One region of the Planomonospora alba genome, then DNA from elsewhere that is predicted to be linked to it. Evidence: predicted binding sites of a transcription regulator. Region 1 holds the regulator's gene; the other holds the start of a gene.
What was found. The regulator LexA, encoded in region 1, represses DNA repair genes until DNA is damaged. The targets are predictions, from matches to a motif close to TCGAACANNTGTTCGA.

Region 1 (4,410 bases):
TGGCCGTCATGCTCTCCCTGGTCGCGCCGTACGTCGCGGAGGAGGGCTGGGAGCGTCTGGGCCACCCGGCCTCGGTCGCCGCGGCGGGCTGGCCGGTCGCCGAGGAGGCCCTGCTGGTCCAGGAGACCGTCACCTGCGTCGTGCAGGTCGCGGGCAAGGTCCGCGACCGGCTGGAGGTCTCCCCGGAGATCTCCGAGGACGACCTGAAGTCGCTGGCGCTGGCCTCGGAGAAGGTCCAGGGCTTCCTGTCCGGCGCGCCGCGCAAGGTCATCGTCCGCGCGCCGAAGCTGGTCAACATCGTCCCGTGAGGCCCTCGGCGGCCCCGGTTCTCCGGGGCCGCCGAGCGGGTCGCCGGAGGGGTGGAGGGCCGCTGGACCCTCCACCCCTCCGGCGACGCCGGCCCTCCGGATGCCCCGCCCCGGGGGACGTCCAGTCCGCCGCCGACCCGGCGCTTCCCGGCGTCCCCGGCTCACCGGGCCCGGTCCCGGGGCCCTGAAGGGGTTCAGGGAACCCTGGTCCCCGGCCCGCGCGCAGGCCCCGCCGGGCGGTCACGACCGGGCCTTCACCGCCCGGGCGATGCGGTCCAGGACCTCGGAGAGGACCGGCTCGGAGGTGGCGAAGTTCAGCCGGGCGAACCCCTCGCCGCCGGGGCCGAACGGCGGGCCCTGGCTGAGCATCACCCGGGCCTCGCGCTGCAGGAGGTCGGCGGGGTCCTCGCCCGTCCCCAGACCCCTGAAGTCCAGCCATGCCAGATAGGTCGCGTCGGGTACCCGGTAGCCGACGCCCTGGGGGAGCCGCTCGGCGACCAGGCGCCGGTTGCGGTCGAGCAGCGCCCTGACCCGCTCCAGCCAGTCGTCCCCGTCCCGCCAGGCCGCGACGGTCGCGTCGACCCCGAACACGTGGGCCGCGCCGTACAGGTGGCGGGGCTGGGCGCTCAGCGCCTCGCGTACGGCGGGTGCCCCCAGGTGCGCCACCGAGCAGCGGATGCCGCCCAGGTTGAAGGCCTTGGTGGCGGAGGTGAGCGTGACGGTCCGCTCGGGCAGCAGCGTGGCGAAGGGGACGTGCCGGGCCGGGGCGTGGGTCAGGTCGGCGTGGATCTCGTCGGAGACGACCAGCAGGTCGTGGCGTTCGGCCAGTTCGGCGAGGTCGGTGAGCTCCCGGCGGGTGAACGAGCGCCCGGTCGGGTTCTGCGGGTTCACCAGGAGCAGCACGCGGCAGCGGCCCTCGGCGAGCCGGGCGGCCAGGGCGTCGGTGTCGAAGCCCCAGGAGTCTCCGGCCGGCTCCAGCGGGATGGGCAGCGGCGGCCGGTCCATGTCGGCCAGCGTCTGCAGGAAGGGCGGGTAGGTCGGGACGTGCAGGGCCACCGCGTCGCCGGGCCGGGTGGCCAGGTGCAGGACGACCTGGAGGGCCTGGTTGATGTCGGTGAAGGAGCGCACGTGGCCGGGGTCGGCGTGCCAGCCGTACCGCCGCTCCATGCGCTCGGCGAAAGCCTCGGCCAGCGGACCGTCACCGAGCCGGTCGAGCCAGGAGGGGTAGCCGAGGTCGCCGCGGGCCCGGCGGATCAGGGCCTCGCGTACGGCGGGAGCGACCGGGAAGTCCATGTCCGCGACCCAGGCCGGGATCACGCCGGGTCCGGCCGACGACCATTTCGCGCCGTCCCTGTCGGTCAGGTCGTCCAGCGTCAGATCGTTCATATCGGGCAGATCGCTCACCGCCCCAGCCTAACCGGGGCGGGCGGCCCGGTGGCGCGCCCGTCCCGGCGTCCGCTCCGGAACGCGTCGGCCGGATGCCGGCTCGGCGCGCTCCGGCTCGGACGGGATGACCGGCGGCTCGACGCGGGACTGCTCAGAGCTTGCGGAGGACCGCCACGACCTTGCCGAGGACGGTGGCCTCGTCGCCCGGGATCGGGTCGTAGTTCGGGTTGTGCGGGACCAGCCAGACGTGGCCGTCCCGGCGCTTGAAGGTCTTGACGGTGGCCTCGCCGTCGATCATCGCCGCGACGATGTCACCGCTCTCCGCGACCGGCTGCTGGCGCACGACCACCCAGTCGCCGTCGGCGATGGCCGCGTCGATCATCGAGTCACCGGTCACCTGGAGCAGGAAGAGCGTGCCCTCGCCGACGAGCTGCTTGGGCAGGGCGAAGACGTCCTCGATGCTCTCCTCGGCGAGGATCGGGCCGCCGGCGGCGATCCGGCCGACGAGGGGCACGTAGGAGGCGGTCGGCCGGCTGACCGGCGTCTCGTCGGTGCCGGCGTCGGGATCCACCCACAGCACGGGCTCACCGGGCAGACGGACCTCCAGCGCGCGGGGCCGGTGCGGGTCACGCCTCAGGTAACCCTTGCGCTGCAACGCCGTCAGCTGGTGGGACACACTGGAGGTGCTGGTGAGCTGCACCGCCTCGCCGATCTCGCGCATCGACGGCGGATAGCCGCGCTGCTGCACCGAGTCGCGGATCACCTCAAGGATCTTGCGCTGCCTGGGGGTGAGGCCGAGGGAGTCACGCCTGCGCACCGCCAGGTCACTGGGGGCCGCGCCGTTCTCGTTGCGCTCGCTCATGGGATCTCCTCGCCTCCCGCTCTGTATTCCTCATGTCGCACACGGCGACCGTACTCCCGTCGAAGATCATCTTCAAACAATTGTTCGAGTCTTCCTCGAAATCCTCGGCGCCGTGGTGTACAACATCGTACGGGAGTTCGATCGACATCGTGTTCGATTCGCCGGTCTTTCCGTCGCCTTTGTTCGGGCGCGGGGAGGGGGGAGCGTGTGAGGACGACCGGGCGGGTGCGGCGATCCGGGCGGGCACGGGCGTCGGAGCAGGGGGCGGGGCGGACCGGGGCCGCGGAGCGGGCGGCGGATCGGATGCGGGGGTCCGGGCGGGAGGGCCGGCCGGACCAGGGGCGCCCGCACCTGCGGGTGCTGCAAGGAGGGCGCGCCGGGGCCGTGCGCGAGGTCCCCCGTCCCGCCGGAGGACCTGCCGGGGCGGTCCGGGAGGGCCGGGCGGTGCGGGCCGCGCGAGAGGCCCGGGACGGTGAGGCGGCACGGGGCGTGCGGGGTGCCCGGGGTGATCGGGCGGTGCAGGGCGCGCGGGATTCCCGGAGCGGCAGGGGCGCGCGAGCCGCTCAGGGCGGCGGGACCGGCCGGGTGCCGCGGGACGCCGGAGGGCGCCCGGGCCCGGCGCGGGGTGCGCGGCGGACCTCCGGGCCGCGGGTCAGGCTCACCCGCAGGGGCCGGATCGTGGTGGTTCTCGCCCTCGTGCTGCTCGCTCTCACCCTCCTGTGGGTCGTCGGCCGTCTCTTCCCGGCCTAGACGGCCCTCCTTCGCACTCGGGCCGTTCCCGCGCGGGCCGTGCGGTCCCTGCGCGGACCGTCCCCGCGCGGGCCGTCCTCCCTCGCGTCCGGAGTCCCCTCCGGGGCCCGTCCCGGCCCTGCCGCCCGTCGGCCCCGCCCCGACCCGCCTCACTCCGACCCGCCCGGATGGGGCGGAGGCGGCCGAGGCCGGTCGTGGCCGGGCGCCGTGTCACGGGCGGTGCCGGCCGTCCGATACCCTCGTCCGGCCCGGGCATGACCTGGGCCGGAGCCGGCCGTCCGCGGCCGGCGTGCGGCCGGCGCCGACCGGGCCGTCCCGGGTGGGCGATCCCGGGCGGAGGCGTCCGGCGGGCAGGAAGGGCCGCCGGGCCGGCGAAGGGGGCCGCGGGGCCCGCCAGGGACCCGCCGATTCCGGCGGGCGGCGACACGCCCGGCTCGCATCCCTGATCTGCGCCTTCGCGCCGGCCCTCCGGATCAACTTGCGTTCATGGTCGTGCACTTCTACGGTTGCACCACAACATCTAGTGGCACCACCCATCCCGCCTCACCATAAGTTGTGTTTCCATCACCGCACTTCACCTTCGCCGGTGAACGGGTGCGGGTATTCCGCATGGGATGACGCGGGGCGTGTGGGGCAGGTGTGACATTCATCCGGTCAAGGAGGCGACGCACGTGCACTGCCCGTTCTGTCGTCACCCTGACACGCGGGTCATCGACAGCCGGTCCACCGAGGACGGCGCGGCCATCCGCCGCCGGCGCACGTGCCCGCAGTGCGGGCGCAGGTTCACCACGCAGGAGACGGTCCTGCTCATGGTGGGCAAGCGCAGCGGGGTGACCGAGCCCTTCTCCAGGGACAAGGTGATCGCGGGGGTCCGGCGGGCGTGCCAGGGACGGCCCGTCAGCGAGGACTCCCTGGCCCAGCTCGGCCAGCGCGTCGAGGAGAGCATCCGGGCGACCGGAGCCGCGGAGATCCCCGCCCACGAGGTCGGTCTGGCGATCCTGGGCCCGCTCCGCGAGCTGGACGAGGTGGCCTATCTCCGCTTCGCCTCGGTCTACCGGGGGTTCGAGACGCTGGCCGACTTCGAGGCCGAGATCAGGCAGCTGC
Region 2 (4,410 bases), on a different contig from region 1:
CAGGCGGGGCGCCTCCGGGCGCCCGCAGGCAGGACCCTCGGGCGCCGGGCACGGCCGCCGGGGCTCCGCGGGCGCCGGACGCCTCCGCAGAGCAGGGCCCTCAGGCGCCGAACGCGTCCGGCGGCGGCGTCATCCCCATGTGCAGCCACGCCGCGGCGGTGGCGACCCGGCCGCGCGGGGTCCGGGCCAGCAGCCCCTGCCGGACCAGGAACGGCTCGGCGACCACCTCGACCGTCTCGGGCTCCTCCCCCACCGCGACGGCCAGGGTGGACAGGCCGACCGGTCCTCCGCCGAACCTGCGCAGCAGCACCTCCAGCACCGCCCGGTCCAGCCGGTCCAGCCCTTCGGCGTCGACCTCGTAGAGGTCCAGCGCGGCCGCGGCGACCTGCCGGGAGATCACCCCGTCCGCCCGGACCTCGGCGAAGTCGCGCACCCGGCGGAGCAGCCGGTTGGCGATGCGGGGCGTGCCGCGCGAGCGCCCGGCGATCTCCCGCGCCGCGTCGGCGGGCAGTTCCAGGCCGAGCAGCCGCGCCGAGCGGTGCAGCACCTGCTCCAGCTCCCCGACCTCGTAGAAGTCCATGTGCGCGACGAAGCCGAACCTGTCGCGCAGCGGCGCGGGCAGCAGGCCCGCCCGGGTGGTGGCGCCGACCAGGGTGAACGGCGCGATCTCCAGCGGGATCGCGGTCGCCCCCGGCCCCTTGCCCACCACGACGTCGACCCGGAAGTCCTCCATCGCGAGGTAGAGCATCTCCTCGGCGGGCCGGGCCATCCGGTGGATCTCGTCGACGAACAGGACCTCGCCCTCCGAGAGGGTCGACAGGATCGCCGCGAGGTCGCCCGCCCGCTCCAGCGCCGGCCCCGAGGTGATGCGGAGCGGCACGCCCAGCTCGGTCGCGATGATCATCGACAGGGTCGTCTTGCCGAGTCCCGGCGACCCGCTCATCAGCACGTGGTCCGGCGGCCGGCCGCGGCGCAGGGCGCTGTGCAGCACCAGTGAGAGCTGCTCGCGCACCCGGGCCTGTCCGATGAACTCCGCCAGCCGCTTGGGCCGGAGCGCGGCCTCGATCAGCCGCTCGTCACCCTCGGCCTCCGGCGACACCAGGTCGCGCTCGGGATTCATGCCGCCCCCTCCGCCGGCCGCGTCCGCGCCGCCGCGCCCGCGGCCCGCCCGCTCCGCTCGTCCACGCGCACCACTGCGCTCACCGCACGCTCAGCACGCGCAGCGCCGCCTTCAGCAGGGCCGCGACCTGCGGGGTCCGGCCCGCCGCCACCTCGGCGTCGGCCTGCGGGCCCACCGCGGCGACCGCCTCGTCGGCGTCCTTGGCCGAGTAGCCCAGGCCGACCAGCCCCGAGTGGACCTGGTCCCGCCAGGCGGGCGCGGCCGCCCGGCCGTCGAGCGCGGCGCTGACGGCCTCCTCCGGGGTGCCCAGCCTGTCCTTGAGGTCGACGATGATCCGCTGGGCGCCCTTGGGGCCGACGCCCGGGACCCGGGTCAGCGCCTTGACGTCGGCGGAGGCCACGGCCATCCGGAGCGCGTCGGGCGTGTGCACGGCCAGCATGGCCAGCGCGACCTTGGGCCCGACCCCGTTGGCGGCCTGCAGCATCTCGAAGACACCGCGCTCGTCGTCGTCGGCGAACCCGAACAGGGTGAGCGAGTCCTCCCGGACCACCAGGGAGGTGGCCAGGCGGGTCTCCTCCCCCGTCCGCAGCGTCGCGAGCGTGCCGGGGGTGCAGTGCACCAGCACGCCCACGCCGCCGACCTCGACCACCGCCCTGTCGTGCGCGATGGCGGTCACCCGTCCCCGCACCGAGGCGATCACTTCACCGTTCCTCTCGCATGTCCGCCGCGGCCCCGGCCGCGGAAGTAGGCCGCCGCGGTCGTGCCCGGCTCCGTCCTCGTCCTGGCCAGCGCCTCGGCCAGGCGGTTGTGCGCCCCGCCCCGCCACACGTGGCAGATGGCGAGCGCGAGGGCGTCGGCGGCGTCGGCGGGCTTCGGCATCGCGTCGAGCCGCAGCAGCCTGGTCACCATGGTGCCGACCTGCTGCTTGCCGGCCGTGCCGCTGCCGGTGATCGCGGCCTTCACCTCCGACGGCGTGTGCAGCGCCACCGGGATGCCCCGCCGCGAGGCGCACAGGATGGCGACGGCGGAGGCCTGGGCCGTGCCCATCACGGTCCTGAGGTTGTGCTGGGCGAAGACCCGCTCGACGGCCACGGCGTCCGGCCTGACCTCGTCGAGCCACCGCTCGATCCCGGCCTCCACGGCCACCAGCCTCGCTCCGATCTCGTCGTCGGCCGCCGTGCGCACGACGCCGACCTTGACCAGGCGCAGCGGCGCGCCGGGGCGTCCCTCCACCGCGCCGAGCCCGCACCGGGTCAGCCCCGGATCGACCCCCATCACCCGCAGCTCGGGCACCCGCACCGGCACGCCTCCCACCCGCCGAACACCTGTTCGGTGCCCGACTCTACCGCCTGGCGGCCCCGCCCGCACGGACACCCGGCCGCCCCGGCGCCGGATCTCACAGGCGCTGGGCGGCGGGCTCCCCGCCGTCCTCCGCCGCGGCCGCGGCCCGCAGCCGGTCCAGCCGCTCCATCACCGGCGTCGCCGTGATCCCGTGCAGGACCAGCGAGGCCAGTACGGTGAAGGCCACCACGGCCCAGATCTCCTCGGCGGGCACCCCGAAGTCGGCGTGCCCGAGCCCGTAGGCGAGGTAGTACAGCGAGCCGATGCCCCGGATGCCGAAGAAGGCGATCACGCCGCGCTCGCGCCGCCCCGCCCGTCCGCCGAGCCCGGCGAGCCCTCCGGCCAGCGGCCGGACCACCAGGAGCAGCAGCAGTCCGACCGCGGCCCCCTCCCAGGTGAGCGCGGCCAGGCCGCCGGTCGCGACGAACCCGCCGAGCAGCAGGATCAGCCAGGCGGTCAGCAGCCGCTCGATCTGCTCGATGAAGCCGTGCAGCACGCCGTTGTAGCCGTGGGTGCGCTCGGCGGCCCTGATCGTGCAGGCGGTCACGAACACCGCGATGAAGCCGTACCCGCCCACCAGTTCGGTGGCGCCGTACGCCAGGAGCGTCGCGGCCAGCGCGACGAAGCCGTCGCGGTGCTCGGCCAGCCTCAGGTCCGCCGTCCTGGCCCGGAAGAAGAGCCGCCCCAGCAGCGTGCCGGTCGCCAGGCCGCCCAGCACCCCGACGGCGCTCCTGTAGAGCAGGTCCGTCAGCGCCCACTCGGTGAGCCAGCCGGCGCCGCCTCCGGCGAGGGCGAAGGCGATCGCGGCGTAGACGAGCGGGAAGGCCAGGCCGTCGTTGAGCCCGGCCTCGGAGGTGAGCGTGAAGCGCACCTCGTCGTCGTCCTTCTCGGAGTCGACCGGCTGGCCGACCTGCACGTCGGAGGCGAGCACCGGATCGGTGGGCGAGAGCACCGCGCCGAGCAGCAGCGCCGCGGCCCACGGCCAGCCCAGCAGGCCGTGCGCGGCGAGGGCGACCGCCGCCACGCTCAGCGGCATCGTCCACGCCAGCAGCCGCCAGGTCGAGCCCCAGCGCGCCCAGCCGAAGGGCCGGTTGACCGCCAGTCCTGCGCCCATCAGCGAGACGATGACGCAGATCTCGGTGGCGTGCTCGACCAGCGCCCGGTGGGCGACCGGGTCGGGCCGGGAGAGCCCCAGCGGCACCAGGTAGAGGAGGAACCCGCCGATCAGGCAGGCCAGCGGCAGCGAGAAGGGCCGCCGGTCGAGCAGCTGCGGGAGCACGGCCGCGAGCAGGGCGCCGACGCCGGCCACCGCGAAGACGAGATCAGGGTTCCCCATGGTGAGGCGCTGCTACCCGCACATGACGGGACAAACCTCACGAAACGATCACTGCGGGCGGCGGACCCGGGCGCCCCCCCGCTCGCGGGGGGCGTGCCCCGCGGGCCGGGAGCGCTCCCCCGGAGGAGCGCGGCGCCCGCGCCGCGGACCGGGACCTCCGCGCTCCCGGAGGAGCCGGGCCGTCCGCCGGGCGGGCGCCTTCCGGCCGGTCAGGCCTCGATCTTCTCCATGACCTCGTCGGAGACGTCGAAGTTGGCCCACACGTTCTGCACGTCGTCGCTGTCCTCGAGCGCGTCGATCAGCCGGAAGACCTTGCGCGCGCCCTCCTCGTCCAGGGGGACGTTCATCGTCGGCAGGAAGCTCGACTCGGCCGAGTCGTAGTCGATCCCGGCGTCCTGCAGGGCCTTGCGGACCGGGACGAGGTCACCGGCCTCGCAGACGACCTCGTAGCTCTCACCCAGGTCGTTGACCTCCTCGGCGCCCGCGTCGAGGACGGCCATCAGCACGTCGTCCTCCGACAGCCCGCCCTTGGGGACGATCACGACGCCCTTGCGGTTGAACATGTAGGACACCGAGCCGGGGTCGGCCAGCGAGCCGCCGTTGCGGGTCAGCG

Region 2: the regulator LexA is predicted to act here: its motif matches at 2,438-2,453, upstream of ruvC (crossover junction endodeoxyribonuclease RuvC).

What each region holds. Positions count from the first base shown of each region.
Region 1 is NZ_BAAAUT010000062.1:15,372-19,781, forward strand. It holds gene leuS (leucine--tRNA ligase) at 1-308, shown strand, start outside; gene ABD823_RS28590 (MalY/PatB family protein) at 549-1,712, opposite strand; gene lexA (transcriptional repressor LexA) at 1,846-2,556, opposite strand; gene nrdR (transcriptional regulator NrdR) at 3,978-4,410, shown strand, end outside.
Region 2 is NZ_BAAAUT010000037.1:25,945-30,354, reverse strand. It holds gene ruvB (Holliday junction branch migration DNA helicase RuvB) at 101-1,120, opposite strand; gene ruvA (Holliday junction branch migration protein RuvA) at 1,200-1,820, opposite strand; gene ruvC (crossover junction endodeoxyribonuclease RuvC) at 1,817-2,404, opposite strand; gene ABD823_RS21930 (cation:proton antiporter) at 2,517-3,797, opposite strand; gene ABD823_RS21925 (YebC/PmpR family DNA-binding transcriptional regulator) at 4,007-4,410, opposite strand, start outside.